Regions from separate parts of the Streptomyces sp. NPDC006512 genome, predicted to be linked through region 1. Evidence: riboswitches for the same ligand, from Rfam matches in the RefSeq annotation. Region 1 holds a riboswitch; the other holds the start of a gene.
What was found. A riboswitch is a leader RNA that binds a small molecule or an ion and turns the genes downstream of it on or off. The one in region 1 is predicted to bind glycine.
Positions count from the first base shown of each region.

Region 1 (14,628 bases):
CCTGATCCGCAGCGGCGACCGTTTCGTGGCCGCGGCCGACACCCGCCTCACCGCGGACGGCTGGACCTTCTCCCACTTCTTCGAGGGCCCCTACGTCGCGGCCACCGAACGCGCCCTGCGCCAGGCGGAGTCCCTCGGCCAGAGCTACCAGCCGCGCCTGCTGTCCGTCCCGGAGCTGTACATGCTGACCCTGTGGCTGCACGGCGCGGTCGGCGCCGATGCCGCGGCCGGTCTGCCGGCCGCCGCCGACCTGCTGGTTCCGCTGGCCCCGGCGCCGCCCGGGATCGCCGCGTACCGGCCGCACACCGTTTCCGAACTGCTGCCCGTGCTGACGCACCGGCTGACCCCCCAGGCACCTCCGGTACCGCCACCGGTCGCCGCCCCGGCGGCCTGAACCGATCCATCCGGATTGCCCATTCGGCCTAGTCCGCTCGGGCCACTAGCGAACCACCCGAAATGACAGGGGAGTTGACCTGAACCGCCCGCACGAGTGATGCGTCCTCAATCCATGAGGACAGCTGCGGGGAAATACCTGCGAAGCAGCCGTCCTGGGGGAAGACTGAGCCCATCCTCCCCGCAGGTGCGGGGACGACCCAGGGGGACGGCCATGAATCACGCATCGAGCCGTAGCGAACAGACCACACCGCAGCGAAAGAACGCATCCATGTGCCAGCACCAGCCTGCCTGCCCGTCATCAGAGTCCGCCGACCGGGAGGCCGCGCGCCCGGTGGCCAACCACCCGGAGCAGGGCTGGAGCCTGCTGTGCAACGGCGTCCTGCTCTTCGAGGACACCGGTGAACTCCTGCCGGACGGCCAGATCATCGCGCCGCACCGCCCGCTCGCGGCGGCCTGACCGACGAGGACGACGAAGGGGCCGGTCCCGGAGCTTTTGGCTCCGGGACCGGCCCCTTCCCACGCGTCAGCGTCCTGTCACCGCATCAGGCGGGATCAGTTGTCGTACTCGTCCAGCGGCGGGCAGGAGCACACCAGGTTCCGGTCGCCGAACGCGCCGTCGATCCGGCGCACCGGCGGCCAGTACTTCTCGGCGGCCGTGACCCCGCCCGGGAAGACGGCCTCGTCCCGGGTGTACGGGTGGTTCCACTCGCCGCCCAGCGCCGCGGCGGTGTGCGGGGCGTTGGCGAGGGGGTTGTCCTCCAGCGGCCACTCGCCGCCCGCGACCCGCTCGATCTCGCCGCGGATGGCGATCATCGCGTCGCAGAAGCGGTCGATCTCGGCGAGGTCCTCGGACTCCGTCGGCTCGATCATCAGCGTGCCGGCCACCGGGAAGGACATGGTCGGCGCGTGGAAGCCGTAGTCGATCAGACGCTTGGCGATGTCGTCGACGCTCACGCCCGTCGACTTCGACAGCGGGCGCAGGTCGATGATGCACTCGTGCGCGACCAGGCTGCCCGGGCCGGTGTAGAGCACCGGGTAGTGCGGCTCCAGACGCTTGGCGATGTAGTTCGCGCCGAGTACCGCCACCTGGGTGGCGCGCTTGAGGCCCTCACCACCCATCAGGCGTACGTACGACCAGGAGATCGGCAGGATGCCCGCCGAGCCCCACGGGGCGGCCGAGATCGGGCCCACGCCCGTCTCGGGACCGGCCGTCGGCTGGAGCGGGTGGTTCGGCAGGTAGGGGGCCAGGTGCGCCCGGACACCGACCGGGCCCACGCCCGGGCCGCCGCCGCCGTGCGGGATGCAGAAGGTCTTGTGCAGGTTCAGGTGCGAGACGTCGCCGCCGAAGTGACCCGGCTTGGCCAGACCCACCAGGGCGTTCAGGTTGGCGCCGTCCACGTAGACCTGGCCGCCGGCCTCGTGCACCTGGGCGCAGATGTCGGCGACGTGCTCCTCGAACACGCCGTGCGTCGACGGGTAGGTGATCATCAGCACGGCGAGCTCGTCGCGGTACTGCTCGATCTTGGCGCGCAGGTCGTCCGCGTCCACCTCGCCGTCGTCGGCGGTCTTGACGACGACGACCTTCATGCCGGCCATCACGGCGCTCGCCGCGTTGGTGCCGTGCGCGGAGGAGGGGATGAGGCAGACGGTGCGCTGCTCGTCACCGTTGGCGCGGTGGTAGGCGCGCACGGCCAGCAGGCCGGCGAGCTCGCCCTGGGAGCCGGCGTTCGGCTGGATGGAGACCTTGTCGTAGCCGGTGACCTCGCAGAGACGTTCCTCCAGCTCCGTGATGAGCGTGAGGTACCCCTCCGCCTGCGCGACCGGGGCGAACGGGTGCAGCTGGCCGAACTCGGGCCAGGTCACCGGTTCCATCTCGGTGGTGGCGTTGAGCTTCATCGTGCAGGAGCCCAGCGGGATCATGCCGCGGTCCAGCGCGTAGTCCTTGTCCGAGAGCTTGCGCAGGTAGCGCAGCATCGCGGTCTCGGAGCGGTGCTGGTGGAAGACCGGGTGCGTCAGGACCTCGTCCGAGCGCAGCAGGCCCTCGGGGAGGGTGTCGGCCGTGGTCGCGTCGAGGGCCTCCAGGTCGGCCGAGACGCCGAAGGCGGCCCAGACGGCGTCGACGTCGGCGCGCAGGGTGGTCTCGTCGCAGGAGAGGGAGACGTGGTCGGCGTCGACCTGGAACAGGTTGACCCCGCCCTCGCGGGCGGCGGCGACGACCTCGGTGGCCTTGCCGGGAACCCGGGCGGTGACCGTGTCGAAGTACGAGCCGTGCACGATCTCGACCCCGCCCGCCGTCAGGCCCGCGGCGATCAGGGTGGCGTAGCGGTGGGTGCGGCGGGCGATCGTCCGCAGGCCGTCGGGGCCGTGGTAGACGGCGTACATGCCGGCCATGACGGCGAGGAGCACCTGCGCCGTACAGATGTTGCTGGTGGCCTTCTCGCGGCGGATGTGCTGCTCGCGGGTCTGCAGCGCGAGGCGGTAGGCCTTGTTGCCGTCCGCGTCCAGGGAGACTCCGACGAGGCGGCCGGGCAGGGAGCGGGCGTGCTTGGCCTGGACGGCCATGTAACCGGCGTGCGGGCCGCCGAAGCCCATCGGAACGCCGAAGCGCTGGGTGGTGCCGACCGCGATGTCCGCGCCCAGCTCGCCCGGCGAGGTCAGCAGGGTCAGGGCGAGCAGGTCGGCCGAGACCGCGACGATCGCGCCGAGCCCGTGCGCCTGGTCGATGACCGGCTTGATGTCCCGTACGGCACCGGAGGCGCCCGGGTACTGGACGAGCACGCCGTAGATCCCGCGCTCGGCGATCTCGGCCGGGATGCCGGCGGACAGGTCGGCGACGACGACCTCGATGCCGATCGGCTCGGCGCGGGTCTCAATCACGGCGATCGTCTGCGGCAGCGCGTCGGCGTCCACGAGGAAGACGTTGCCCTTGGCCTTGCCGACCCGGCGGGCCAGCGTCATGGCCTCGGCGGCGGCCGTGCCCTCGTCGAGGAGGGAGGCGCCGGAGGTCGGCAGACCGGTCAGGTCGGCGACGACGGTCTGGAAGTTCAGCAGCGCCTCCAGGCGGCCCTGCGAGATCTCGGGCTGGTAGGGCGTGTACGCCGTGTACCAGGCCGGGTTCTCCATGACGTTGCGCAGGATCACCGGCGGGGTGAAGGTCCCGTAGTAGCCGAGACCGATCATCGAGGTCAGGACCTGGTTGCGGTCGGCGAGCGAACGCAGCTCGGCCAGCACCTCGGCCTCGGTCCGCGCCTCGGGCAGGTTCAGCGCCTCGGCGGTCTTGATCACATCCGGTACCGCGGCGGCGGTGAGCTCGTCCAGGGAGCCGTAGCCCACGTGGGCGAGCATCTTCGCCTGCGCCTCGGCATCCGGGCCGATGTGGCGCTGCTCGAAGGGGATGCCTCGCTCGAGCTGAGAGAGCGGAATGCGGTTGGCGGTCATTACGGAGGCCTCCTGGTCGTATGACCTGCGAGGGGCACCACGGCGCGGGCACCCGGACGGCCTCCCCCTCTGTCATCTCAACCTGAGAGCTTCACCGGGCCTCACAGGGGTCGCCCGTGGGGTCCGGCTTTCACCGTCGGTGAGGGGAGGAGCCGGCACTGCGTCCCGGCACCGCCCCTGCTTTCCAGAGTGGCCTCTTCACGTGCGGTACGTATGCCTGAGAGATTCCGGGGAGGATTTGCTCCTTCGGCGCCTCCGTCGAGCTCACTCGGAGGACTCTCCCGCACAGGGTCAACAGCCGTCACCCAGCCTACCAGCGAGGATCTGGACCCTCCCTCGAGTGGCCCCCTCCCCGGATATGCACTTTTGTAGTGATTACGGATGGAGTTGCGACCAAGTGGAGGGACCGTGCAGACCGACATCGATCCGCGCAGCCTGATCGGCCGCAAGGCATTCGACCGCAACGGCGCCAAGATCGGAACCGTGGACGAGGTCTACCTCGACGACGCCACGGGCGTTCCGGAATGGGCGGCCGTACGGACCGGGCTCTTCGGCCGGGACGCGTTCGTCCCCCTGGAGCCCAGCGAGGTGGTGGACGACGCCCTGCGCGTGCCGTTCGAGCGCTCCCTCATCAAGGACGCCCCCGACTTCGGGGTCGGCCGCCACCTCTCCCCCGAGCAGGAGCTCCAGCTGTACCACCACTACGGCCTGGACGTGGCCCTCCCGTCGGAGTTCCGCCACGCCCCGCCCCCGCCCGCCAAGAAGCGCCGCCGCGCCGCGGGCCGCCTGACCGGGCGCAGCTAGTCCTTCCGGCCGCGGCACTAGGGATCGGACGTTCCCACGAGGGGCAGCGGATCGGACGGCTCCAGCTCGGGGTCGTCCACCCGGAAGGTGCGGACCCGGCCGGGCGGGGATCCGGGCCGCTCGAACCGTACGGTCACCCGGCCCACCCCGCTGCCCTGGATCCAGCCGGGCCCGTACACCGCGTGCCGTACGTCGCTCCCGGCCGCCCAGTGCCGCGCGACGGCCGGCCCGTCCGCCCCGGGCTCCCTGGGCGCCCTGGGCGCCCCGGGCGCCTCCACGGCCTCTCCCGCCGCCTCCACGGCATCGGCAGCGGCACCGGCATCCGCAGCCCGCGACGTTTCGTCCGTCCCCTCCGCCCCGTCCGGCGCAACGGCCCCGCCCGTGTCACCGACCGTCGCCGCGACCCCCTCCGCCTCCGCCTCGGCGGCCAGTACCTGGGCGAAGAGGTCCTCCTGCGTGTAGTCCGCGAGGCCCGTCACGCCGACGCCGAGCAGCCGCACCCCGCCCGTGGTGTCCACGCCCTCCAGCAGCCGCGCGGCGGCCTCCCGCACCACCCCCGGATCGTCGGTGGGGCCCCGCAGGGTCTCGGAGCGGGTCAGCGTCGAGAAGTCGTAGCGCCGGACCTTCAGGACGATGGTCCGGCCCGAGTGTCCGGAGGCGCGCAGCCGCCCCACGCACCGGTCGGCGAGCCGCTGCACCTCGTAGCGGATCCGTACCCGGTCGTGCAGGTCCACGTCGAAGGTGTCCTCGACGGACACGGACTTCGCGTCGCGCTCGGCGACCACGGGCCGGTCGTCGAGGCCCAGCGCCATCCGGTAGAGCCCCGCCCCGTGCGCCTTGCCGACCATCCGGACCAGCTCGTCCTCACCGGCTTCGGCGAGTTCCCCCACGGTGGTGATCCCGGCCCGGCGCAGGTGTTCCCCGGTGGCCGGCCCGACCCCGGGCAGGGTCCGCACCGACATCGGCGCGAGCAGTTCCCGTTCGGTGCCCGGCTCGATGAGCAGCAGCCCGTCCGGCTTGGCCTCCTCGGAGGCCACCTTGGCGAGCATCTTCGACCCGGCCAGCCCCACCGAGCCGCTGAGCCCCGTGGCAGCCGTGATGTCGGCCCGCAGCCGCTCCCCGGCCGCCCTGGCACCGGGCGCGTCGAAGGCGGAGCCGCCCGCCTCCAGGTCGACGAAGGCCTCGTCCAGGCTGAGCGGCTCGACCAGCGGCGACAGCTCCCGCAGCAGGCCCATGACCAGCTCGCTGACCTCGCGGTAGAGGCTGAAGCGGGGGATCAGACAGGCCCCGTTCGGGCACAGCCGCCGGGCCTGGGCCATCGGCATCGCCGAGTGCACCCCGAAGCGGCGGGCTTCGTAGGAGGCGGTGGCGACCACCCCGCGCGGTCCGAGCCCGCCGACGATCACGGCCTTCCCGCGCAGGCTGGGCTTCGACGCCTGTTCCACCGAGGCGTAGAAGGCATCCATGTCCAGGTGCAGGATGGTCGGCGCGGCTCTCACAGCCCCGATGCTGCCCTACGGCACTGACATCGGTCAGACGGCCCGGTTCCGCCGTGCGGCGAGCTCATCGGCCGGATTGTGGCCGAGGAGGGTCTCGCCCGTGTCGATGCGCTCCCCGTGCAGCTGCGACAGGGCGTTCTCCACATCGCGCCAGACGACGCCGACCGCGATGCCGAAGACGCCCTGCCCGCCCTGGAGCAGGCTCACCACCTGGTCCGGCGAGGTGCACTCGTACACGGTCGCGCCGTCGCTCATCAGCGTCATGCGTTCGAGGTCGCGAAAACCCCGGTCACGGAGGTGCTGCACGGCGGCGCGGATGTTCTGCAGCGCCACCCCGGTGTCCAGGAAGCGCTTGACGATCTTGAGGACCACCACGTCGCGGAAGCTGTACAGCCGCTGCGTGCCGGACCCGTACGCGGGCCGGACGCTCGGCTCCACCAGCCCGGTCCGTGCCCAGTAGTCGAGCTGCCGGTACGTGATGCCGGCCGCGGCGCACGCCGTGGGGCCCCGGTAGCCGACCTGCTCGGGCGCCGGGTCGTCGCCCACCGGTCCGACCGGCGTGGACGCCGGCTGACGGTGCGCGGGCCCGGCCGCGCCGCCGTGCAGCGGGTACGACCCACCATCACTCCGTGCGGGGGTGCCCCCGGTCGTACCGTCGCCCGTGATCCTCACGCCGACCCTCCGTCCTTGACCTGCCCACCTTGAAGGTAGGCAGTGACCAGGGGTGCGTCAACGATCGCCACACTCGGCACGCCGAGTGATAATCACCCTGAGAGTGGTTTCCCGTACCCCATTGCGGGGAAAGGCTACTCGAATGGGCTGAAGGTTCCCGGTGGACGACGCGGCCCGCGTTTCGCCGTGCTCCCCGCTCCGCTCCTCACTGGGGGCCGGTACCGAAGTCCTCCGGCGAAATCTGGTCGAGGAACTCGCGGAACTTCTCCACCTCGTCCTCCTGCTCGTCGGGAATGGCGATTCCGGCGTCGTCGAGCACACCGTCACTGCCGTAGATCGGCGTCCCCGTCCGCAGGGCCAGCGCTATGGCATCGGAAGGCCTCGCGCTCACCTCGACCCCGCTGGCGAAGACCAGCTCCGCGTAGAAGACGCCCTCCCGCAGATCCGTGATCCGGACCTCGGTGAGCTCCTCACCGACCGCCTCCAGCACGTCCTTGAACAGGTCGTGCGTCAGCGGCCGGGCAGGGGCCATCCCCTGCTGTGCGAAGGCAATGGCGGTCGCCTCCCCAGGACCGATCCAGATGGGGAGGTACCGGTCGCCTCCCACTTCACGCAGGAGCACGATCGGCTGGTTGGAGGGCATTTCCACCCGGACACCCACAACGTCGAGCTCGTTCACACAGCAACCCTAGGACCTGCCCGGCCGGTTTGGGTAGTCGGGGCCGCACGCCGACCAGCGCCGTCAGCGCAACCGGACGCCGAGAGCGGTCTGCACGAGGGCCTCGTGCAGCCGTACGGAGAGTCCCGCGAGCTCCTTCAGCGTGGCCTCCGCGTGCGCCCTGGTCTGCGGGTTGCGGTGCCTGCGCAGCGGCGAGACGACCTGCTCCACCAGACCGGCCTCGCGGTCCGCGGCGGCCTTCATGGCCCGCAGGTGGCGCGGCTCCAGCCCGAACCGTCCGAGATCGGCGATCAGGCGGGCCACGGTGACGGTCTCCGCGTCGAACCCGCCGCCCGGCGCCTCGGAGATGAGCCCGTACGACTCCCATTCCACGAGCTGGACCTCGTCCGCCTCCGCGGCGGCGATCAGCTCGGCCCGCCCGACCCGGGGCACGGTCGGCCGCTCCCGGCCCACCTCGCCGTACACGGCGGACGGGCTCGCGGGATCGACGGACTCCCCGTGGGCGGTGGGTCCGGGGATGCGGATCTGCTCACCCCGGTCGAGGGCGTCGAGCTGCTCCCGGATGACCTTCAGCGGCAGGTAGTGGTCGCGCTGGAGGCGCAGGACGCGCCCGAGCCGTTCCACGTCCGCCGTGCTGAACTTGCGGTATCCGGAAGGTGTGCGCACGGGCTCCACGAGCCCCTCCGCCTCCAGGAAACGGATCTTCGAGATCGTGACTTCGGGGAACTCGTCGCGCAGCATGGTCAGCACCGTGCCGATGCTCACCAGCCGCCCGGCCTGGCCGGCGGTGCCGTTCTTCGGGGCACCGCCGGTGGGGGTACGCAGCATGGAACCTTCCCTGGGGTCCCCCCGGACCGGGTCCGGGGGAGGGTCAGATGCCCCGCAGGCTCGCGTAGAAGACCAGCCGGTACTTGCCGATCTGCACCTCGTCGCCGTTGTGCAGGGCGACCGAGTCGATCGGCTCGCGGTTCACGTACGTGCCGTTGAGGCTGCCCACGTCGGAGACGGTGAAGCCGCCTTCCTGGCCCCTGCGGAACTCGACATGGCGCCGGGAGACGGTGACGTCGTCCAGGAAGATGTCGCTCTGCGGGTGCCGGCCCGCCGTGGTCAGCTCGCCGTCGAGGAGGAAGCGGCTGCCCGAGTTGGGGCCGCGCCGGACGATCAGCAGGGCGGAACCCGGCGGCAGCGCTTCCACCGCGGCCTGGGCCTCGGGGGACAGCGAGGACGACGCGTGCGGCTGTCCCGACACCTCGGCCTCGTAGGCCTCGAGGCCCGAGATCGAGATCGTGGACGTGGTCTCCGAGGCACGCTCCGGCGTCAGGCCCGCCCGCAGCGGCGCCCCGCAGTTCGAGCAGAAGCGGCTGGCCGCATCGCTGCGGTGCCCACACCTGCTGCAAACCTGCTCGGCCGACATGGACGGCTCCTCGCGCCGCGGCTGCCCCGCGGAGGCATTGGTGGCATACGGGTCGGGCGCAAACCCTCCACCCGCACTTGAGGTTGATGGTTCACCGAAACCTATGCGTCCGGAACCGGCAGGGTCAACACTCGACGCGCCCTGCGCGCCCGAATTGTCACCCTGGCCGGCCACCTCGTCACGGAAGAGCGGCCGGTCGCCCTGCCCTTCCACCTCGCCGTGCCCAGCGCGGTGCCGTGCGGCACCGCCTTCCTCGCGGTTCTTCTTGCCGAACAACTTCTCAAACAACTTCACGGGCGATTCCCCTTGACCGAAACAGACCCGCCCGTGGGGCAGGACGAACTCTGCATGCACACACCTGCCGACCCGGACATTCTCACAACGTCCGTAACCACCAGACAGTTTCCACCACGCACCGCGACTTCGGTGCGTCGACCCCCCGCAGGCATCCGCCCGCGTGAGCCGGTCCACGTTCCGCCCGACATCACGGCGATGACGACCGAGCGTAGTCAGGCTGCTTCGCAGCCCGCAAGGCATCCACAACGATCTTCGCCGACCGTGTGACGGCGACCGTCGCCTGCTCCTTCTCCAGCGTCTGCACCACCCCACCGGGGATGTTGAGCGCCGGCTCCAGATCCTGCGGCCTTCCGATCACCTTGAACTCGTAGGGCTGTGTGATCTTCTTACCGTCGATCGCGACGCCGCCGCCCTCGTCCGAGAAGTACGAGCTCGCCACCACGCGCACACCGTTGATCTGGATCGCCTCGGCCCCGGCCGCCCGCAGCTCCTGCAGCGTGTCCAGGAGCTGGTCGGACTGCACCTGCCCCTGCGGATCGGTGATCCGCAGGGTGATGCCGGGTCCCTGCGCTGCCACCGTACCGGCGAGGATGCCCAGTTGGCGTTCCTTCTCCACGGTCTGCCTGCGCGCCTCTTCGGCCTGGTTGGAGCTGCTTTCCAGCTCCTTGCGCTGGTCGTCGAGCTTCTGCTTCTCGTCCTCCAGCCGCGTGGTCCGCCCGTCGAGCTCGTCGAGGATCCGTACGAGGTCCTCCTGACGGGCACCGCGCAGCGGGGCGCTGGAGTCGCTGTTCGACCGTACCTGAATCGCGAGGCCCAGCCCGAGGACGAACAGCAGCAACGCGACGATCAGTTGGGCCCGGCTCACGCGCGGCGGCCACAGCCCCGCCGCCAGGCGCTGCCGCCCGGTCTCCTCGGGGGCGGCCGCGGGACCTTCGGAAGGGCCCCGGGAGGGCCCTGGCGCGGCCTGCGCGGGCTGCTCGGCCTGCTCGCCCTTCGGGGGCCGCTCCGGCTCCCCGGACTCCCCCAGCGGAGCGTTCTCGCTGCTCATCGGCCTCACGCCCGGAAGACGTGCCGGCGGATGGCCGCGGCGTTGGAGAAGATGCGGATGCCGAGGACCACGACCACGCCCGTCGACAGCTGCGCGCCGACGCCCAGCTTGTCGCCGAGGAAGACGATCAGCGCGGCCACGACCACGTTGGACAGGAACGACACCACGAAGACCTTGTCCACGAAGATCCCGTCCAGCATCGCGCGCAGACCGCCGAACACCGCGTCGAGCGCGGCGACCACGGCGATCGGCAGATACGGCTCGACGACGGCCGGCACTTCGGGCCGGACCAGAAGTCCGACCACCACTCCGGCCACGAGGCCCAGTACCGCGATCACGATGCACCCTTCTTCGGCTCTTCTGCAGTGGCTGTGCGCACGGTCAGGCTCGACGCGGCCGGCACCCTCACCTCGTCCACGGCGGACAGGGTGTAGCGGATCCCGTAGCTCTCCTGCAGCACGTGCAGGTACTGGCCGTCCACGGAGTCCTGGAAGGTGGTCCCCAGCCGCTTCTTGTCCCCCACCGCGAGGATCTCGTAGGGCGGCACCAGCGGCTTGTTGTCGACCAGTATCGCGTCACCGGCCGCCCTGATCGCCGACAGGGCCGTCAGCCGCTGCCCGTTGATCGAGACGGCCTCCGCGCCGGCCTGCCACAGGCCGTTCACGATGCGCTGCATGTCCCGGTCGCGGACCCGGCCGGTGTCCGAGAAGCCCGCGCTCTCGCGCGGTCCGCCACCGCCGGCGGCGGCGCCCTTGGCGTCGTCCACCACCAGTTTGACGCCGGGACCACGGACTTCGGTTGCGCCCGACAGCAGGGCCACGAGCCTGCCCTGGTCCCCGCCGTGCTGCTTGAGCGCCTCGGCCTGCCGGTCGGCGACCTCGGTGCGCAGCCGCTCGATGTCGCGTTCCAGCCCGTTCGCGTGGCCGTCGGCCCGCTCGACGCGGTCGATCAGCTCCTCGCGCTCCTTGGCCAGGACCGGCGCCGCTATGCGTGCCTGTGCCGCACCCAGCGTGACGACCATGGCCGCGAGCACGAGCCCGGCGGCGAGCGCCAGCTTGGCCTTGAGGGTCCGCGGCAGCCCCGCCGTTCCGTCCGCCTGGCGCCGGGCCGTCGCTTCCGCGTAGCCCTCGTCGAGGCTGTGGTCCATGACGTGCGTCAGCAGCGACATGGAGGCGTCCGGGCGCGCGGGCGGCGTGGCCGAACTCCGGTCGTTGGGCGGCTGGGACATGCCGCACATCGTCGCATGTCGCCACCGCTCCCACCGAATGCGGCCGTCCGGCGGGCCGGTACGGACGACTGCCCGTACCGGCCCGCCGGACCCCTCTGCTACGCGGTGCCGCGTACCGCGCTCAGTGCTGCCCGGCCCCGTCCACGACCGCGCCCCACTCGTCGAGGAGCGCCTGCGCGGACGCGTCGTCGGGTCCTTCCGCCCACAGGTGGGTGACCGCTTCCGCCGGGTCCGGCAGGACCAGCGCCCACCGCCCGTCGGCCTCGACCACGCGCACCCCGTCGGTGGTGTCCACCTGCCGGTCTCCGGCCGCCTCCACGACCCGCCGCATGACGAGCCCCTTGACGGCCCACGGCGTCGGCACGTCCCGCTTGAGGACGTGCGCCCGCGGGATCCGGGCGTCGATCTGGCTCAGCGTGAGCTGGGTCCGCGCGACCAGCCCGATGAGCTGCACGAACGCCGCCGACCCGTCGAAGACGCTGCTGAACTCCGGGACGATGAACCCGCCCCGCCCGTCGCCGCCGAAGATGGTGCTCTCGGCCCGGCCCACGCGGGTCAGGTCGTCGGGCGAGGTCGTCGTCCACTCCACCTGCGTGCCGTGGTACGCCGCCACCTGCTCGGCGACGCGCGTGGTGGTCACGGGCAGCGCCACCTTGCCGCTGCGCTTCTCCGCGGCCACCAGGTCGAGCATGACGAGCAGCGCCCGGTCGTCCTCGATGATCCGCCCGCGCTCGTCGACCAGGGAGATCCGCTCGCCCACCGGGTCGAAGCGCACTCCGAAGGCCGCCCGGGCCGAGGCCACGATCTCCCCGAGCCGGACCAGTCCGGCCCGCCGGGACTCCCTGGTCTCCGTCGGCCGGGACTCGTCCAGTCCGGGATTGATCGTCAGCGCGTCGACCCCGAGCCGGCCCAGCAGGCTGGGCAGCACCAGACCGGCACTTCCGTTCGAGGCGTCGACGACGACCTTGAGGCCGGCGTCCGCGATCCCGGTGATGTCGACCCTGCGCAGCAGGGAGCCCGTGTACGAGTCGAAGACGCTCGACGGGAACTGCAGGTCGCCGATCTCTCCCGGGAAGGCACGCCGGTACTCCTGGCGCGCGTAGACCCGGTCCAGCTTGCGCTGGCCCGCCTGCGAGAGGTCCGCTCCCCGCTCGTCGAGGAACATGATGTCCACCGAGTCCGGCACCCCGGGCGAGGTTCGGATCATGATCCCGCCGGCGGCGCCGCGGGCCGTCTGCTGCCGGGCCACGGGCAGGGGTACGTTCTCCAGGTCCCGTACGTCGATGGCGCTGGCCTGGAGCGCCGAGATCACGGCCCGCTTCAGCGCTCTCGCGCCGCGGGAGTGGTCACGGGCCGTGGTGACGATGGCCCCCTTCTTGAGGGTCGTCGCGTAGGCACCGGCCAGTTTGACCACGAGCTCGGGGGTGATCTCCACGTTCAGGATCCCGGTGACGCCCCGGGCACCGAACAGGTGGGCCTGCCCGCGCGACTCCCAGATCACGGACGTGTTGACGAAGGCGCCGGCTTCGATCGTCTTGAACGGGTAGACGCGGACGTTGCCCTGGACAATGGATTCTTCACCGACGAGGCACTCGTCGCCGATGACGGCACCGTCCTCGATCCGCGCGGCCCGCATGATGTCGGTGTTCTTGCCGATGACGCAGCCGCGCAGGTTGCTGTGGGGGCCGATGTACACGTTGTCGTGGACGACGGCCTTGTGCAGGAAGGCCCCGCTCTTGACGACCACGTTCGACCCGATGACCGTGTGTTCCCGGATCTCCACTCCGGCTTCGACCTTGGCGTAGTCCCCGATGTACAGGGGTCCGCGCAGTACCGCGTCGGGGCTGACCTCGGCGCCTTCTGCGATCCATACCCCGGGGGAGATCTCGAAGCCCTCCATGTCGACCTGGACCTTGCCCTCGAGCACGTCGGCCTGCGCCTTGACGTAGCTCTCGTGGGTGCCGACGTCCTCCCAGTAGCCCTCGGCCACGTAGCCGTAGATCGGCCGGCCTTCCTTCATGAGCTGGGGGAAGACGTCACCGGACCAGTCGACGGACACGTCGGCTTCGACGTAGTCGAAGATCTCGGGTTCCATCACGTAGATGCCGGTGTTGATGGTGTCCGAGAACACCTGGCCCCACGTGGGCTTCTCCAGGAAGCGCTCGACCTTCCCTTCCTCGTCCACGATGGTGATGCCGAATTCCAGCGGATTCGGCACCCGCGTCAGGCACACCGTGACGAGTGCGCCCTTCTCCTTGTGGAAGTTGATGAGATCGGTGAGGTCGAAGTCGGTGAGCGCGTCGCCGGAGATGACGAGGAAGGTGTCGTCCTTCAACGCCTCTTCCGCGTTCTTCACGCTGCCGGCGGTCCCGAGTGGCTTCTCCTCGTTGGCATAGGTGAGCTCCATTCCGAGCTCCTCGCCGTCCCCGAAATAGTTCTTGACGAGCGACGCCAGGAACTGCACGGTGACGACGGTCTCACTGAGCCCATGCCGCTTGAGCAACCTGAGCACGTGCTCCATGATCGGCCGGTTGGCCACCGGCAGGAGCGGCTTGGGCATGCTTGAGGTCATGGGGCGAAGCCGCGTACCTTCGCCACCGGCCATCACGACGGCCTTCATGTCGGAAGAGTCCTCCTAGAGAGATGACGGTCTTGCCGACCTCACCCGTCTCGGACGGTGACTCCGCTACTCCTCCGCGTCAGTACCGGCGCCGAGTGAGCTCAATCGGCCGTGGTGTCCGCCTTCACGAGACGGCGGACTTGCACCACGTAAAGGATTCCTGCCCACCAATAGAGCGTTGTACCCCATCCCGCGAACGCCCATCCGAAAACGGACGCCGTCCAGGCCAGCCAGCCCGTGCCGTCGCTGAGCAGGAGAAGGGGGAACGCGTACATCAGGTTGAAGGTGGCGGCCTTGCCGAGGAAGTTCACCTGGGGCGGCGGATAGCCGTGCCGGCGCAGGATCCACACCATGACCAGCAGCATTGCCTCACGGGCGAGCAGGGCGGCGGTGAGCCAGAGGGGCAGGATCTCCCGCCAGGTGAGGCCGAACAGCGTGGTCAGGACGTAGAGGCGGTCCGCGGCGGGGTCCAGTAGCCGCCCCAGGTTGCTGATCTGATTCCAGCGCCGCGCGAGTTTCCCGTCGAGGTAGTC
Region 1 covers NZ_JBEXPG010000103.1:3,283-17,910, forward strand. Annotated here, with positions in the region: gene ABZZ17_RS38610 (hypothetical protein) at 1-394, shown strand, start outside; gene ABZZ17_RS38615 (DUF5999 family protein) at 665-853, shown strand; gene gcvP (aminomethyl-transferring glycine dehydrogenase) at 949-3,834, opposite strand; glycine riboswitch at 4,030-4,128, opposite strand; gene ABZZ17_RS38625 (PRC-barrel domain-containing protein) at 4,243-4,638, shown strand; gene ABZZ17_RS38630 (DNA polymerase IV) at 4,656-6,137, opposite strand; gene ABZZ17_RS38635 (MerR family transcriptional regulator) at 6,171-6,809, opposite strand; gene ABZZ17_RS38640 (bifunctional nuclease family protein) at 7,015-7,488, opposite strand; gene ABZZ17_RS38645 (MerR family transcriptional regulator) at 7,552-8,316, opposite strand; gene ABZZ17_RS38650 (FHA domain-containing protein) at 8,360-9,304, opposite strand; gene ABZZ17_RS38655 (DUF881 domain-containing protein) at 9,387-10,247, opposite strand; gene ABZZ17_RS38660 (small basic family protein) at 10,253-10,585, opposite strand; gene ABZZ17_RS38665 (DUF881 domain-containing protein) at 10,582-11,484, opposite strand; gene ABZZ17_RS38670 (mannose-1-phosphate guanyltransferase) at 11,597-14,095, opposite strand; gene ABZZ17_RS38675 (CDP-alcohol phosphatidyltransferase family protein) at 14,197-14,628, opposite strand, start outside.

Region 2 (14,628 bases), on a different contig from region 1:
ATCCGCTGGACCTCGGGGTGCAGGAAGAAGACGAGCGCGGCGGCGATCAGGGGCGTCACGAAGAAGCTCAGCTCCCCGAAGGCCGCCGGCGGGACGGCGCCGATGCACAGGTCGCGCAGCAGACCGCCGCCGAGGGCGGTGACGAGGGCGAGCACGGCGATGCCGAAGACGTCGAAGTTCTTGCGTACGGCGAGCAGTGCGCCCGCGGTGGCGAAGACGAAGATGCCCGCGAGGTCCAGCGCGTGCTGGACACCGGGCGGGAAGAGATCGTGGAGCACCCGGCCATTGTCGCCCGGCGACGGGTGGGCGAACGGACGCGCGAACGGAGCGGGGCTCCCGGAACGTGTCCCGGGAGCCCCGCTCCGGCGTTGGCGCAGGTCTCGTCCGCTACTCCGAGACCGTCACCACCGCGTCCGCCGCGCCGGGCAGAGCCTTGTCGCCCGGAGCCTGGTCCGGGGCGTTCTCGGGGTGGTGGCAGGCCACCTGGTGGCCGGTGGCGAGGGCCAGCATCGGCGGCTCCTGCGTCGTGCAGATCTGCGTGGCCTTCCAGCACCGGGTGTGGAACCGGCAGCCGCTCGGCGGGGAGATCGGCGAGGGCACGTCGCCCTTGAGCAGGATGCGGCCGCTCTTGGCGCCGCGCCGCCGCGGGTCCGGCACCGGCACGGCCGACAGCAGCGCCTTGGTGTACGGGTGCATCGGGGTCTCGTAGAGCGACTTGCGGTCGGTCAGCTCCACGATCTTGCCGAGGTACATCACCGCGATGCGGTCCGACACGTGCCGGATGACCGAGAGGTCGTGCGCGATGATCACGTAGGTGAGGCCGAGCTCCTCCTGGAGGTCGTCCAGCAGGTTGACCACCTGGGCCTGGATCGACACGTCCAGCGCGGAGACCGGCTCGTCGGCGACGACCAGCTTCGGGTTGAGGGCGAGGGCCCGGGCGATGCCGATGCGCTGGCGCTGACCGCCGGAGAACTCGTGCGGGTAGCGGTTGACGTGCTCGGGGTTGAGGCCCACGAGCGACAGCAGCCGCTGCACCTCGCTCTTGAGCCCGCCCTCGGGGGTGACCTTCTGGAGCTTGAAGGGGGCCCCGACGATCGTGCCGACGGTGTGGCGCGGGTTCAGCGAGCCGTACGGGTCCTGGAAGATCATCTGGACGTCGCGGCGCAGCGGCCGCATTCCGGCGACCCCGAGGTGCGTGATGTCGCGCCCCTCGAACTCGACGGTGCCGCCCGTGGGCTCCAGCAGGCGGGTGATCAGCCGGCCCATCGTGGACTTGCCGCAGCCGGACTCGCCGACGACGCCGAGGGTCTCACCGCGGCGGACGTCGAAGTCGATGCCGTCGACGGCCTTGACGGCCCCGGTCTGGCGGCGCAGCAGCCCCTTGTTGATGGGGAAGTGCTTGACCAGCCCGGTCACCTTCAGCAGCGGCTCCGCCTCGGGGTCCTTCGTGGCGGTCTGCGCGGAGTCCTTCTTGATGTCGGTCACAGCTTCGGCGCAATCTCTTCGGTCCAGATCCGGGTCCGCTCGTCCTGCGACATGTGGCAGGCGGACCAGTGCCGGCTGTCGTCCTGGACGAGCTCGGGCCGCTGGGTGCGGGTGATGCCGCCCTTGGGGACGTCGGCGTAGGGGCAGCGCGGGTTGAAGGCGCAGCCGCTCGGGATGTTGATGAGGCTGGGCGGCGAGCCCTTGACCGGGATGAGGCGCTCGGTCTGGTCGCGGTCGATGCGGGGCATCGAGCCGAGCAGGCCCCAGGTATAGGGGTGCCGGGGCTCGTAGAAGACCTTCTCGGCGGTGCCGCGCTCGACGCACCGGCCGCCGTACATCACGAGGATCTCGTCGGCCATCTCGGCGACCACGCCCAGGTCGTGCGTGATCATGATGACCGCGGAGCCGAACTCCTTCTGCAGGTCTCGGATCAGGTCCAGGATCTGCGCCTGGACGGTGACGTCCAGGGCGGTGGTCGGCTCGTCCGCGATGAGCAGCTCGGGGTTGTTGACGAGCGCCATGGCGATCATCGCGCGCTGGCGCATGCCGCCGGAGAACTCGTGGGGGTACGCGTCCACGCGCCGGTGCGGCTCCGGGATGCCGACCCGGTCGAGCATCTCGACGGCCCGTTTGCGGGCGGTCTTCTTGTCGACCTGGTGGTGGGTGCGGTAGGCCTCCACGATCTGCGAGCCGACCGTGTAGTACGGGTGCATCGCGGAGAGCGGGTCCTGGAAGACCATCGCCATCTTGCGGCCGCGGAGCTTGCGCACGTGGTCGGCGTCGGCGGCGACGAGGTCCTCTCCGTCGAGGCGGACCTCGCCGGAGATGTGCGGGCGGCTGCGGGCGTTGCCGGTGCGGTGCAGGCCCATGATGGCCAGCGAGGTGACCGACTTGCCGGAGCCGGACTCGCCGACGATGCCGAGGGTCTTGCCGCGCTCCAGGTCGAAGGAGAGCCCGTCGACGGACTTGACGAGGCCGTCGTCGGTCGGGAAGTGCACCCGCAGGTCGCGTACGGAGAGGTAGGCGCCGTCCCGTGGTCCGGCCTGCTCGGGCACGAAGGCGGGCCCGCCGGAGCTGGTGGGGGTGGAGGCAGGGGTCTCGGTCACGTCAGCCTCACGCGCGGGTCGATGACGGCGTACAGCAGGTCCACGATCAGGTTGGCCATCACCACGAAGAGCGCGGCGAGCAGGGTGACTCCCATGATCACGGGGAGGTCGCCGGCGCCGATGGCGGCCACGGCGGCGGTCCCGAGGCCCTGGAAGTTGAAGGTCGTCTCGGTGAGCACCGCGCCGCCGAGGAGTCCGCCGAGGTCGAGGCCGAACATCGTGACGATCGGGGTGAGCGTGGAGCGCAGGGCGTGCTTGCGGATGACCACGCCCTCCTTGAGCCCCTTGGCCCGGGCGGTGCGGATGTAGTCCTCGCCGAGGACCTCCAGCATCGTGGCGCGGGTGATGCGGGCGTAGGTGGCGGCGAAGAGGAAGGCCAGGGTGATCCAGGGCAGGATCAGGCTGTTGAGCCAGGCCAGTGGATCCTCGGTGAGTGGCTGGTAGTTGGACACGTCCAGCCAGCCGAGGCCGTAGACGAAGATCGCGGGGGCCACCATGCCGGTGAAGAAGATCGGCAGGGAGACGCCGGCGAGGGCGCCGACCATGACGGTCCGGTCGATGGCCGTGCGGCGCTTGAGCGCGGAGACGACGCCCGTGGCGACACCGGCGATGACCCAGATCACGGCCGCCCCGAGGGCGAGCGAGAGGGTGACCGGCATGCGGTCGAGCATGGTCTCCCAGACGGGGGCCTCGGTCTTGAAGGAGTAGCCGAAGCAGGGCGCCGCGCAGTGCGTGACATCGGTGCCGCCGTCGTAGTCGCGGCCGACGAAGATGCCCTTGAGGAAGAGCAGGTACTGCTCGGAGATGGGCTTGTCGAAGCCCATCTTCACGCGGATGCCCGCCAGGGCGGTCTCGTTGGTCTCGCGGCCGGCGTACATGAGCGCGGGATCGCTGCCGGTCAGCTTCGGGACCGCGAAGAAGATGCCGAAGGTGACCACGGAGACCACCAGCAGCGTGGCGGCGACGTTGAACAGCCGCCGTATGAGGTAGACGAGCACTGCAGTCGGCCGCCCGGGGCGGGTGGCCGCCGTCCCTCGTGGGGACGGCGGCCACCGCCTGCGGCCTTCACCTGCCCTTCGGACTAGCGCATGTGCGGTGAAGGCACTTACTTGCGTGCTGAGTTGCTTTGACCAGGCCGTGCGACTACTTGGCGGCGATACCCACCGTGGCAAGGTCGATCTTGCCCATGGAGTCGTTGAAGTAGACGTTGGTCAGGCGCGGGTTGTGGTAGACGAAGGCCTTGTCGAAGTTGATCGGCAGGTAGAGCGCCTTCTCCATGACCTTCTTGTTGATGTCCGTGTAGAACGGCGCGGCCTCTTCGGGCGTGGCGGCGGAGGCGGCCTTGTCGAACAGCCCGTTGACCTCGGGGTCGTTCAGCTCGGTGTAGTTGTTGTTGCCGTTCGGCAGGATGAACGAGCCGTCGACCAGCGGCTGGAGGAAGCCCGCGCCGGAGTTGTAGTCGGCGCCCCAGCCCATGACGATGATGCCGTAGTTCTTCTTCTTCACGTTCTCGGGCGAACCGATCGTGGAGGAGGAGAGCTTGCCGTCGTACTGGTCGATCGTCGCCTTGATGCCGACCTTGGCGAGGGCCGCCTGGAGGGACTCGGCGCTCTTCACCTCGGGGGCGCGGTTGTTGCGCACGGCGATGGTGGTCTCGAAGCCGTCGGGCTTGCCACAGGCCTTGAGGGCCTCCTTGGCCTTGGCCTCCTGCGGCTCGCCCTTCGTCAGGCCGAACGGGTCGAAGGACTTGTCCGAGCCGGGGATGCCGGGCGGCAGCATGTTGGCGCCGAGGTCACCGCTGGTCGGGCCGCCGCGGGCGGTCTGCAGGGACTTCGGGTCGGCCGCGTAGATGACGGCCTTGCGGCACTCGACGTTGTCGAACGGCGCGACGGTCTGCGGGAAGGCGAAGTAGCGGATGTAGCCGGTGAAGGGGTTGTCCGCGTTCTTCTTGAGCTTCTCGTCCTTGAGGACCTTGTTCTTGCCGGCCTGCTGCATGCCCGTGCCGTCGACCGCGAGGTCGATGTCACCGGACAGCAGGCGCTGGTCCATGTCGTCCGGGTTGGTCGTCACCGTGAAGGAGACCTTGTCCGGCAGACCCTTGCGGATCGTGTCGGTCTTCGGGTCCCAGTTCTCGTTGCGGACGAAGGTCGCGCCCTTGCCCGCGGTGAAGCTCTCCACCTTGTAGGGGCCGGTGGACAGCGGCTTGTTGGTGTAGGTGGCGCCCGTGTCCTTGGCCGCCGGGACCGGCGAGGAGGACGGCATGGCCAGCAGGTAGCTGAAGTCGGAGTTGGCGCTCGCCAGGTTGAAGACGACCGTCTTGTCGTCCGGCGTCTCGACGGACTTCAGACCCATCTTGTTCGGGTCGGTGTCCTTGTACGGGCCGGGGTACTTCTGGCCCTGGTCGAGGAGGTCGATCAGGTACGTCGGACCGCCGGACAGGACGTCCTGCGCGAAGACGCGCTCGATGCCGTACTTGATGTCCTTCGAGGTGATCGGCGAGCCGTCCTCGAACTTCACGCCGTCCTTGATCTTGACGGTGTACGTCTCGCCGTCGTTGCTCAGGACCGGCAGGGCCTCGGCGAGGTCCGGGACCAGCTTGGTGCCGTCCTTGCCGGGCTTGCTGTCGTAGGCGAGCAGCTGGCGCACGTAGAGGCGCTGGATGTTCCACACGAAGCCGTAGTAGGCACGCGCCGGGTCGAGGTAGTCGACGTCTTGCGGGGACCAGAGCTTCAGCTCGCCGCCCTTGGCGTCCGAGGGGTTCACGACGCCGGTGGTGGCGGCGTTGAACGCGGCGCCGCCGTCACCGGCCTTGCCCTCGGTCTTGCCGTCGTCGCCACCGCACGCGGCGGTCAGCGACAGGGCGGCGATCACGGCGGTGATCGCGAGTGCCTGCTTTCTGCGGATCACGGTTGTCCAACCTCCATAGGTGGGTGAATCGAGAAGCGGTTCAGCTGCCCTTGGGGTCGAGTGCGTCACGCAGCCCGTCCCCGAAGAGGTTGAACGCCAGGACGGTGATGAAGATCGTGATACCCGGGACCACCATGTACATGGGGTCGTCCTGGTAGATGGGGATGGCGTCGGACAGCATCTTTCCCCAGGAGGCGGTGGGCGGCTTGACGCCGGCACCGAGGAAGCTGAGGGCGGCCTCCGTCAGGATGTTGGTCGGGATGATCAGCGTCGAGTAGACGAGGATCGGCGCCACCAGGTTGGGCAGCAGCTCCTTGACCAGGATGTAGCCGCGGCCGGCTCCCAGGCTGCGGGCGGCCTCGACGTACTCGCGCTCCCGGAGGGAGATCGTCTGGCCCCGGACGATGCGGCCGATGTACGGCCAGCCGAAGAAGCCGATGACGACGATCAGCACGCCCATCCGGACGCCCGAACCCTCGAATCCCAGCAGGGAGTTGGGGACGACCGAGACCAGGGCGATGGTGAACAGCAGCTGGGGGAAGGCCAGCAGCAGGTCCATGAGGCGGCTGATGAGGCCGTCGACCCAGCCGCCGAGGAAGCCCGCCAGCGCGCCGAGGAAGCTGCCGAGGAGGACCGACACGAAGGCCGCCAGGAAGGCGACGACCAGCGAGATGCGGGCGCCGTAGACGATCCGGCTGAACACGTCGCGGCCGTTGGTGGGTTCGACGCCCAGCAGGAACTCGGAGCTCATGCCGCCGAAGGAACCGATCGGCGTGCCCAGGTCCGGGTCGATCATGTCCTCGTGGAACTCGTTGGGCGGGTGGCCCAGCAGGCTCACGATCTGCGGCGCGAAGACCGCCACCAGGATCAGGAGGATCACGACCACGCCGCCGGTCAGCGCGACCTTGTCACGCTTGAGCCGCATCCAGGCGATGCGACCGGGCGAGCGGCCTTCGATGGCCTTGGCAGGGACGTCGGCTACGGACACGGGTGCGGGTGTTTCCGCGCTCGTGTCGTGCAGTGGTGCCGTCATCGTGGTGGGGACCCCTCTCGGCCGACGGGTAGCCGGCCCATGCCCGCCGCTGTGGCGGCGTTGGTGCGGAGTGGCGCTCGGAGTGCGTGGTACACGCAGAACGCGTGCGGAGTGCGGGTGCGGAGCAGCTGAAGTGCGGAAAGTGCGGGAAGTGCCGTGCGAAACAACAAGCGAAGTCCACGTACCGAACCGGGTCCTGGAGGACTGACCGGCTCTTGGGTGGGGAGTCTTCATCGGGCGCTCGACCAGCCGCCAGACCCGCAGATGAATGGATGCGCAACCGTGATCTGACGCGTGGGTTCCCGTTATCCGGACTCCGCTGGCGGCTGAGCGGAGCAAGACCGGCCGTTCGGTACGCAAACGGACATCACGCCCAACTCGCAGGACTACCATGCCAATTGGATGCCCATCAGTGATGAAATCCGGACAAGGCGAAGGCCGCCGGGAACCGTGGTTCCCGGCGGCCCGATGTCGCCGGACATGTCCGTCCCAGAGTCCGGGCAGGTGCCCGGTTTCCCTGTAGGTGACCCGGTGAACGCCCCTCGGAGCGTCCCGCCCGGTTCGTCGGCGGTCCTAGTAGACCGCCGCCTGGCCCTCCCGGTCGTAGAACGGGCGGGTCTGCGCGCGCAGCCACATCGCCACCGGGTCGTGCTCGTCGGCCAGCGCGACCGTGCACACGGGCACCCCCTCGGGCACCGCCCCGACCGACTGCCGCATCATCTCCCGTACGGATTCCAGCGCGGGCGCGGAGGCGTCGTAGAGGTCGAGCCCCACCGCCAGGTACGCCGACCCCAGCGAGGGCTGCACCCAGGCGCGGCGCAGCGAGCGCACGGCGGGCGTGCGGTGCGCGTGGCGGGTCAGCAGCCCGTAGAACTGCGGCAGCTCCAGGGAGGGCTCGGAGAGCCGCAGCGGGCCCGCCGGCATCCGGTCCAGGCCGGTGGCGACGCGCCGCAGGTCGGCCCAGGGCACGCCGAGCCCGCCGCCCTGGGCGTGCGGGTTGACCCACAGGCCCCAGCGGTCCGGGTAGAGGGCGCGGGCGATGTCCCGGCCGGTGACCACCTCGTAGCCGCGGTTCCAGCCGCTCGCGGCCAGTTCCTGCGGGGAGGTCACGCAGGGCGCGTAGCCGAGGCCCTCGACCTCCATGCCGCCGTACTGGGCGTCCGGCGAGCCCGGCTGCCCCTGCCACAGCAGCATCCACAGCCGGCCCTCCGCGAGGGCGTGCAGGAATGACTCGTAGCTCTCATAGCGCCCGGGAGTCACCTGGCGCAGCATGTGCTCGACCTGCCCGGCCGCGGCCGTGCCTGACGCACTCACCCGGTACCCCTCTTCGTCCGCCCGTCGTCCACACGTACCAACCAGCTTAAGCGGCGCTACGGGAGGTAGAAGGGGCGTACGCGCTCACGAATCCACTCCGTGACCGGGTCCTCGGCGGCGTCGAGGAGGATCAACTGCACGGGCCAGGGCGCCGGTACGCGGGCCAGGGCCCGTCCGAGGGCCTCCAGCGGGGCGGCCCGGACCTCGGGATCCCATCCCACCAGGCGGACACCGACGTACAGCTCGGGGGCCCCGCCCTCCACGCTGGCCAGGCAGCGGTACGCGGCGGCGACCACCCCGGTGGCGCGGAACTCCTCCGCGGCGGCGGCCAGGAAGTCGACCGGGTCCTCCTGCCAGTCGGGCTCGAAGAGCCGGACGCGCCCGCCGGTGGCCGGGCCGTCGAGCGGGGTCCGTCCCGTGCGGCACAGCTCGGCGACGGCGGCCGGGGGCAGCGGCACCCCGACGGCCCCCTCCGGGTTCACGGCGATGCCGAGCTGCGGGGGCAGGCCGCGGGCGAACTCCACGGCGGGGGCGACGGCGAAGGCCATGCCGGGCCCGGCGCAGAAGCGGAACTGTGCCTCGGAGCTGTAGACGGGGACGTACGCCTCCCCGCCGATCAGCATCGTGGGCAGGTCGAGGCTCCCCTGCTCGGGGCTGCCGCCCTGGGGCAGCGGTACCCAGACCGGGCTGCGCCCGAGGACCTCCAGGATCCGCTCCCCGGCGTCCGTCTGCCCGAGCGCCGCCCCGAGCACCTGCTCCAACTCGTTCGCCGGCCAGCCGCTGCCCTGCATGTGCCCCTGCCCTCCGTATGTCCCGCCGATGTGCTGCCGAGGCTATCGGCAAGGGGCGCGCCGGCCGGAGCCGGCCGGGGAAGCGGAGTCAGCCGTGGAAGGCGATGGAGGTCACGGCGGCGGCCGAGCGGCGGTCCAGCAGGATCGCGGAGGCGCACCCGGCCGGCGGGCGACCGGCCTCCGCCTCCCGCAGCAGCCGGCGGACGGCGCCGCGGTGCCGGGCGAAGGCGTACGCGGACACGCGGCGCCCCCGCGCCGCCTGCCCGGCGAGGGCCTCCTCGGCGGTGGTGTCCAGCAGCAGCAGGTGCAGGGAGCCGCCCCGGCGGCGGGCGACGGCGGCGAGCAGGCCCCGGACCCAGCTCTGGGTCCCGCAGTCGTGGACCACTACGGATTCGCCGGAGCCGAGCTTGCGCCACAGGCCCCAGTAGTGGGCGGCGCGGACGAGCGGCCGGTACGCGGCGTAGGGGAGGGCGGCGGGCATCCGGTGCTCCCAGCGCTCGCGGGCGTCCTGGGAGTCGATGCCACCCCCCGGGGCGGCCCGCTTGATCAGGGTGCTCTTGCCACCGCCGGGCAGCCCGGAGACCACGACGATGTCCCCGGCCGGGAAACCGAGGCGCTGCGGTACGCACACGGCGGGTCCGCGCAGGTCACGGACCGGTCCGGCGCCTTCGACGAGGACGCGCGGGTCCGCCCCGCGGCCCCGCTGGGCCGGTACCCCGTCGACTGTTCCCGTGGTGGTCATGAGTCCGAATCTCCGCACAGTGTCTCCCCCCGAAATCGGGCCGCGAAAGCCCCGTGCCCACTGAGTGTAAAGAGACGGTAATCCGGCGGTCCCGGTTCCGCTCGTACGTTCTTGCGGGCCCCGCCGCCCGCTCCCGGACGTCCCGTGCAATGATGTGCGCCATCTGGACACCAACTGCATACCGGCCGCTTGAATCCGCGCGGGAGAGTCCCGGCAGGGCCGCAAGGCCGTGCGCGGGCGCCGAAGGAGCAAGTACCTCCCTTGAATCTCTCAGGCCCCGTACCGCGTGGATGAGGCAGATCTGAAAAGCGAGCCGCGACACGACCGTCCCCCGACGGCCGTCGGCGCGTGCTCCACCCAAGGTGCAAGCCGTGGAATTTCCCCCGTACGCGCGGGAACTCCCGGCGAACCTCTCAGGTTCCGATGACAGATGGGGAGGATCGTCCTCGTCATGTCATGCCCTGGGACCCGGGAGCCACACCCATGAGCACTGCCCCCCGCCTGACCGCGCTCGACGCGCTGCACCGTTCGCTCGGTGCGACCATGACCGATTTCGCGGGCTGGGACATGCCGCTGCGGTACGCCAGCGAGCGCGACGAGCACAACGCCGTGCGCACCCGCGCCGGCCTGTTCGACCTGTCCCACATGGGCGAGATCACCCTGACCGGCCCCGAGGCCGTCAAGGTGCTGGACTACGCGCTGGTCGGCAACATCTCCACCGTCGGCGTCGGCCGTGCCCGCTACACGCACATCTGTCAGGAGGACGGCGGGATCCTGGACGACCTGATCGTCTACCGCCTCGGCGAGACCGAGTTCATGGTCGTCGCCAACGCCTCCAACGCCCAGGTCGTGCTGGACGCGATCACCGAGCGCGCCGCCGGCTTCGACGCCGAGGTCCGTGACGACCGCGACGCGTACGCGCTGATCGCCGTCCAGGGCCCGGAGTCCCCCGGCATCCTGAAGTCCCTCACCGACGCCGACCTGGACGGCCTGAAGTACTACGCCGGCCTGCCCGGCACCGTCGCGGGCGTCCCCGCGCTGATCGCGCGTACGGGTTACACCGGCGAGGACGGCTTCGAGCTGTTCGTCTCCCCCGAGCACGCCGTCGCGCTGTGGCAGGCGCTGACCGAGGCGGGCGCGGGCGTCGGCCTGGTCCCGGCCGGACTGTCGTGCCGCGACACGCTGCGCCTGGAGGCGGGCATGCCGCTGTACGGGCACGAGCTGACCACCTCCCTCACCCCGTTCGACGCGGGCCTGGGCCGGGTCGTGAAGTTCGAGAAGGAGGGCGACTTCGTCGGCCGCGCCGCGCTGGAGGCCGCCGCCGAGAAGGCCGCCACGAACCCGCCGCGCAAGCTGGTCGGCCTGATCGCCGAGGGCCGCCGCGTCCCGCGCGCCGGTTTCCCGGTCGTGGCCGACGGCCAGGTCGTCGGCGAGGTCACCTCGGGCGCCCCCTCCCCGACGCTGGGCAAGCCGATCGCGATGGCGTACGTCGACGCGGCGCACGCCGCGCCCGGCACCTCCGGCGTGGGCGTCGACATTCGCGGTACGCATGAGCCGTACGAGGTCGTGGCCCTGCCGTTCTACAAGCGGCAGAAGTAGTTCCGCACACGGCCGAGCCGTGCACCAGCCGTACGGGAAGCCGTCCGGCCGCGTCTCAGTACCCGAGACCGCTGTTCGTATCCACTCCCCCGCATCCAGGAGAATCAGGTCATGAGCAACCCCCAGCAGCTGCGTTACACCAAGGAGCACGAGTGGCTGTCGGACGCCGTGGACGGCGTCGCGACGGTCGGCATCACGGAGTTCGCGGCCAACGCGCTCGGTGACGTCGTCTACGCCCAGCTCCCCGCGGTCGGCGATACCGTCACCGAGGGCGAGACCTGTGGCGAGCTGGAGTCGACCAAGTCGGTCAGCGACCTGTACTCCCCCGTCTCCGGCGAGGTCGTCGAGGCCAACCAGGACGTCGTGGACGACCCGGCCCTCGTGAACTCGGCCCCGTTCGAGGGTGGCTGGCTGTTCAAGGTGCGCCTCTCGGCCGAGCCCAGCGAGGTGCTCTCGGCCGAGGAGTACGCCGCGCTCACCCACTCCGACAACTGACACCCCAGGGGATCTCGATGTCTGTACTGAACACCCCCCTCCACGAGCTCGACCCGGACGTCGCCGCCGCCGTCGACGCCGAGCTCGTGCGCCAGCAGTCGACCCTGGAAATGATCGCGTCGGAGAACTTCGCTCCCGTCGCCGTCATGGAGGCCCAGGGCTCGGTCCTGACCAACAAGTACGCCGAGGGCTACCCGGGCCGCCGCTACTACGGCGGCTGCGAGCACGTCGACGTCGTCGAGCAGATCGCGATCGACCGGATCAAGGCGCTGTTCGGCGCCGAGGCCGCGAACGTCCAGCCGCACTCCGGCGCGCAGGCGAACGCCGCCGCGATGTTCGCGCTGCTGAAGCCGGGCGACACGATCATGGGCCTGAACCTGGCCCACGGCGGTCACCTGACCCACGGCATGAAGATCAACTTCTCCGGCAAGCTCTACAACGTGGTCCCGTACCACGTCGACGAGACCGGCGAGGTGGACATGGCCGAGGTCGAGCGCCTCGCCAAGGAGTCCAAGCCGCAGCTGATCGTCGCCGGCTGGTCCGCGTACCCGCGCCAGCTGGACTTCGCCGCCTTCCGCCGCATCGCGGACGAGGTCGGCGCGTACCTGATGGTCGACATGGCGCACTTCGCCGGTCTGGTCGCCGCCGGTCTGCACCCGAACCCGGTGCCGCACGCCCACGTCGTCACCACCACCACGCACAAGACCCTCGGCGGTCCGCGCGGCGGTGTCATCCTGTCGACGCAGGAGCTGGCCAAGAAGATCAACTCCGCGGTCTTCCCGGGCCAGCAGGGCGGTCCGCTGGAGCACGTGATCGCGGCCAAGGCCGTCTCCTTCAAGGTCGCGGCCTCGCCCGAGTTCAAGGAGCGCCAGGAGCGCACCCTGGAGGGTGCGAAGATCCTCGCCGCCCGCCTGGTCCAGGACGACGTCAAGGCCGTGGGCGTGGACGTCCTCACCGGCGGCACCGACGTGCACCTGGTCCTGGTGGACCTGCGCAACTCGGAGCTCGACGGCCAGCAGGCCGAGGACCGCCTCCACGAGGTCGGCATCACGGTCAACCGGAACGCCATCCCGAACGACCCGCGGCCGCCGATGGTGACCTCGGGCCTGCGGATCGGCACGCCGGCGCTGGCCACCCGCGGTTTCGACGCCGAGGCCTTCACCGAGGTCGCCGAGATCATCGCGCAGGCCCTGAAGCCGGCCTACGACGCCGAGGACCTGAAGGCGCGCGTCTCGGCGCTCGCCGCGAAGTTCCCGCTGTACCCGACGCTGTAGCGAGCGGGCAGGGCCCGGCCGTGTTCTCCACAGGGCCGGGCCCTTTTCATGACCACTGTCCCCGGCGGATGCCGGACTCGGTCCCTTCGCGTCTTCCGCCGCGCCAAGCCCGGCCCGCCCCGCCCCTTCCGGCCGCCCGCCGCGAGGGTCCTCCGCCCCCTGACCTGTCCTGGCTCGGCTCCGCCGGCTTCGGCGGCCGCGGCACCATCCCGGGCGGGCGAACATCGCCCTGGTGGCCGCCATGGCCCTCGTCACGTACTCCTGGGCCGTGCGGGCCGGCGTCAGGGCCCACCGGGCGGGCCTGCCGGGGCCCGGACCCCGTGCTGGACCCGGTGCCGGCCGGCGCCGGCGGCCGGTCCCGGGAACCGGAGCGCGAGCTGACTCACGCCTGACCGCCACGTCCGGCAGCAGAACCGTTCATCTCCACGCGTTACGCTCGTCTGCCGGACGAAAACAGCAGATCCGCCCCTTTGATCACCACCCCTCTTGATCACCACCCCTTCCGATCAAAGACCGCTCCACCTCCTGCCCCCTCCCACCCCACGAGCAGACAAGGGAGTCCGCCAGTGGCCATCTCCGTCTTCGACCTCTTCTCCATCGGCATCGGCCCGTCCTCCTCCCACACGGTCGGCCCGATGCGCGCGGCGCGCATGTTCGTCACGCGGCTGAAGAAGGACGGCGTCCTCGCCCAGACCGCCTCCGTCCGCGCGGAGCTCTTCGGCTCCCTCGGCGCGACCGGCCACGGCCACGGCACGCCCAAGGCGGTCCTGCTGGGGCTGGAGGGGCACTCCCCCCGCACGGTGAACGTCGAGACCGCCGACGCCGAGGTCGAGCGCATCCGCCAGAGCGGCCGCCTGCGGCTGCTGGGAGCGGAGATAGGCGATGGCCACGAGATCGCCTTCGACGAACCGAACCAGCTGATCCTCCACCGCCGCCGCTCGCTGCCGTACCACGCCAACGGCATGACGCTCTTCGCGTACGACGAGTCCGGCACCCCGCTCCTGGAGAAGACCTACTACTCGGTCGGCGGCGGGTTCGTCGTCGACGAGGACGCGGTCGGCGAGGACCGGATCAAGCTCGACGACACCGTGCTGAAGTACCCCTTCCGCTCGGGCGACGAGATGCTGCGCCTGGCCAACGAGACCGGCCTGTCGATCTCCTCCCTGATGCTGGAGAACGAGAAGGCCTGGCGCACCGAGGAGGAGATCCGCGAGGGCCTCCTGGAGATCTGGCGGGTCATGCAGGCCTGCGTCTCGCGCGGCATGTCCCGCGAGGGCATCCTCCCGGGCGGCCTGCGGGTCAAGCGCCGGGCCGCCTCCACGGCGCGCCAGCTGCGCACCGAGGGCGACCCGATGATGCACCGCAGCGAGTGGACCACCATCTACGCGATGGCGGTCAACGAGGAGAACGCGGCCGGCGGGCGCGTGGTGACCGCCCCGACCAACGGCGCGGCCGGGGTGCTGCCCGCGGTCCTGCACTACTACATGAACTTCGTGCCGGGCGCGGACGAGGACGGCGTGGTGCGCTTCCTCCTCTCGGCGGGCGCGATCGGCATGCTCTTCAAGGAGAACGCCTCGATCTCGGGCGCCGAGGTCGGCTGCCAGGGCGAGGTCGGCTCGGCCTGCTCGATGGCTGCCGGCGCCCTCGCCGAGGTCCTGGGCGGCACCCCGGAGCAGGTCGAGAACGCCGCCGAGATCGGCATGGAGCACAACCTCGGGCTGACCTGCGACCCGGTCGGCGGCCTGGTGCAGATCCCGTGCATCGAGCGCAACGGCATGGCCGCCGTGAAGGCCGTCACCGCCGCGAAGATGGCGATGCGCGGCGACGGCAGCCACAAGGTGTCCCTCGACAAGGTCATCAAGACCATGAAGGAGACCGGCGC
Region 2 covers NZ_JBEXPG010000034.1:71,423-86,050, forward strand. Annotated here, with positions in the region: gene ABZZ17_RS23670 (trimeric intracellular cation channel family protein) at 1-278, opposite strand, end outside; gene ABZZ17_RS23675 (dipeptide ABC transporter ATP-binding protein) at 388-1,485, opposite strand; gene ABZZ17_RS23680 (ABC transporter ATP-binding protein) at 1,482-2,540, opposite strand; gene ABZZ17_RS23685 (ABC transporter permease) at 2,588-3,589, opposite strand; gene ABZZ17_RS23690 (ABC transporter substrate-binding protein) at 3,735-5,498, opposite strand; gene ABZZ17_RS23695 (ABC transporter permease) at 5,539-6,531, opposite strand; gene ABZZ17_RS23700 (enhanced serine sensitivity protein SseB C-terminal domain-containing protein) at 7,105-7,845, opposite strand; gene ABZZ17_RS23705 (enhanced serine sensitivity protein SseB C-terminal domain-containing protein) at 7,902-8,636, opposite strand; gene ABZZ17_RS23710 (AAA family ATPase) at 8,725-9,378, opposite strand; glycine riboswitch at 9,569-9,673, shown strand; gene gcvT (glycine cleavage system aminomethyltransferase GcvT) at 9,862-10,977, shown strand; gene gcvH (glycine cleavage system protein GcvH) at 11,089-11,472, shown strand; gene glyA (serine hydroxymethyltransferase) at 11,490-12,746, shown strand; gene ABZZ17_RS23730 (L-serine ammonia-lyase) at 13,313-14,628, shown strand, end outside.
Region 2: another riboswitch for glycine. It lies ahead of gcvT (glycine cleavage system aminomethyltransferase GcvT); the one in region 1 lies ahead of gcvP (aminomethyl-transferring glycine dehydrogenase).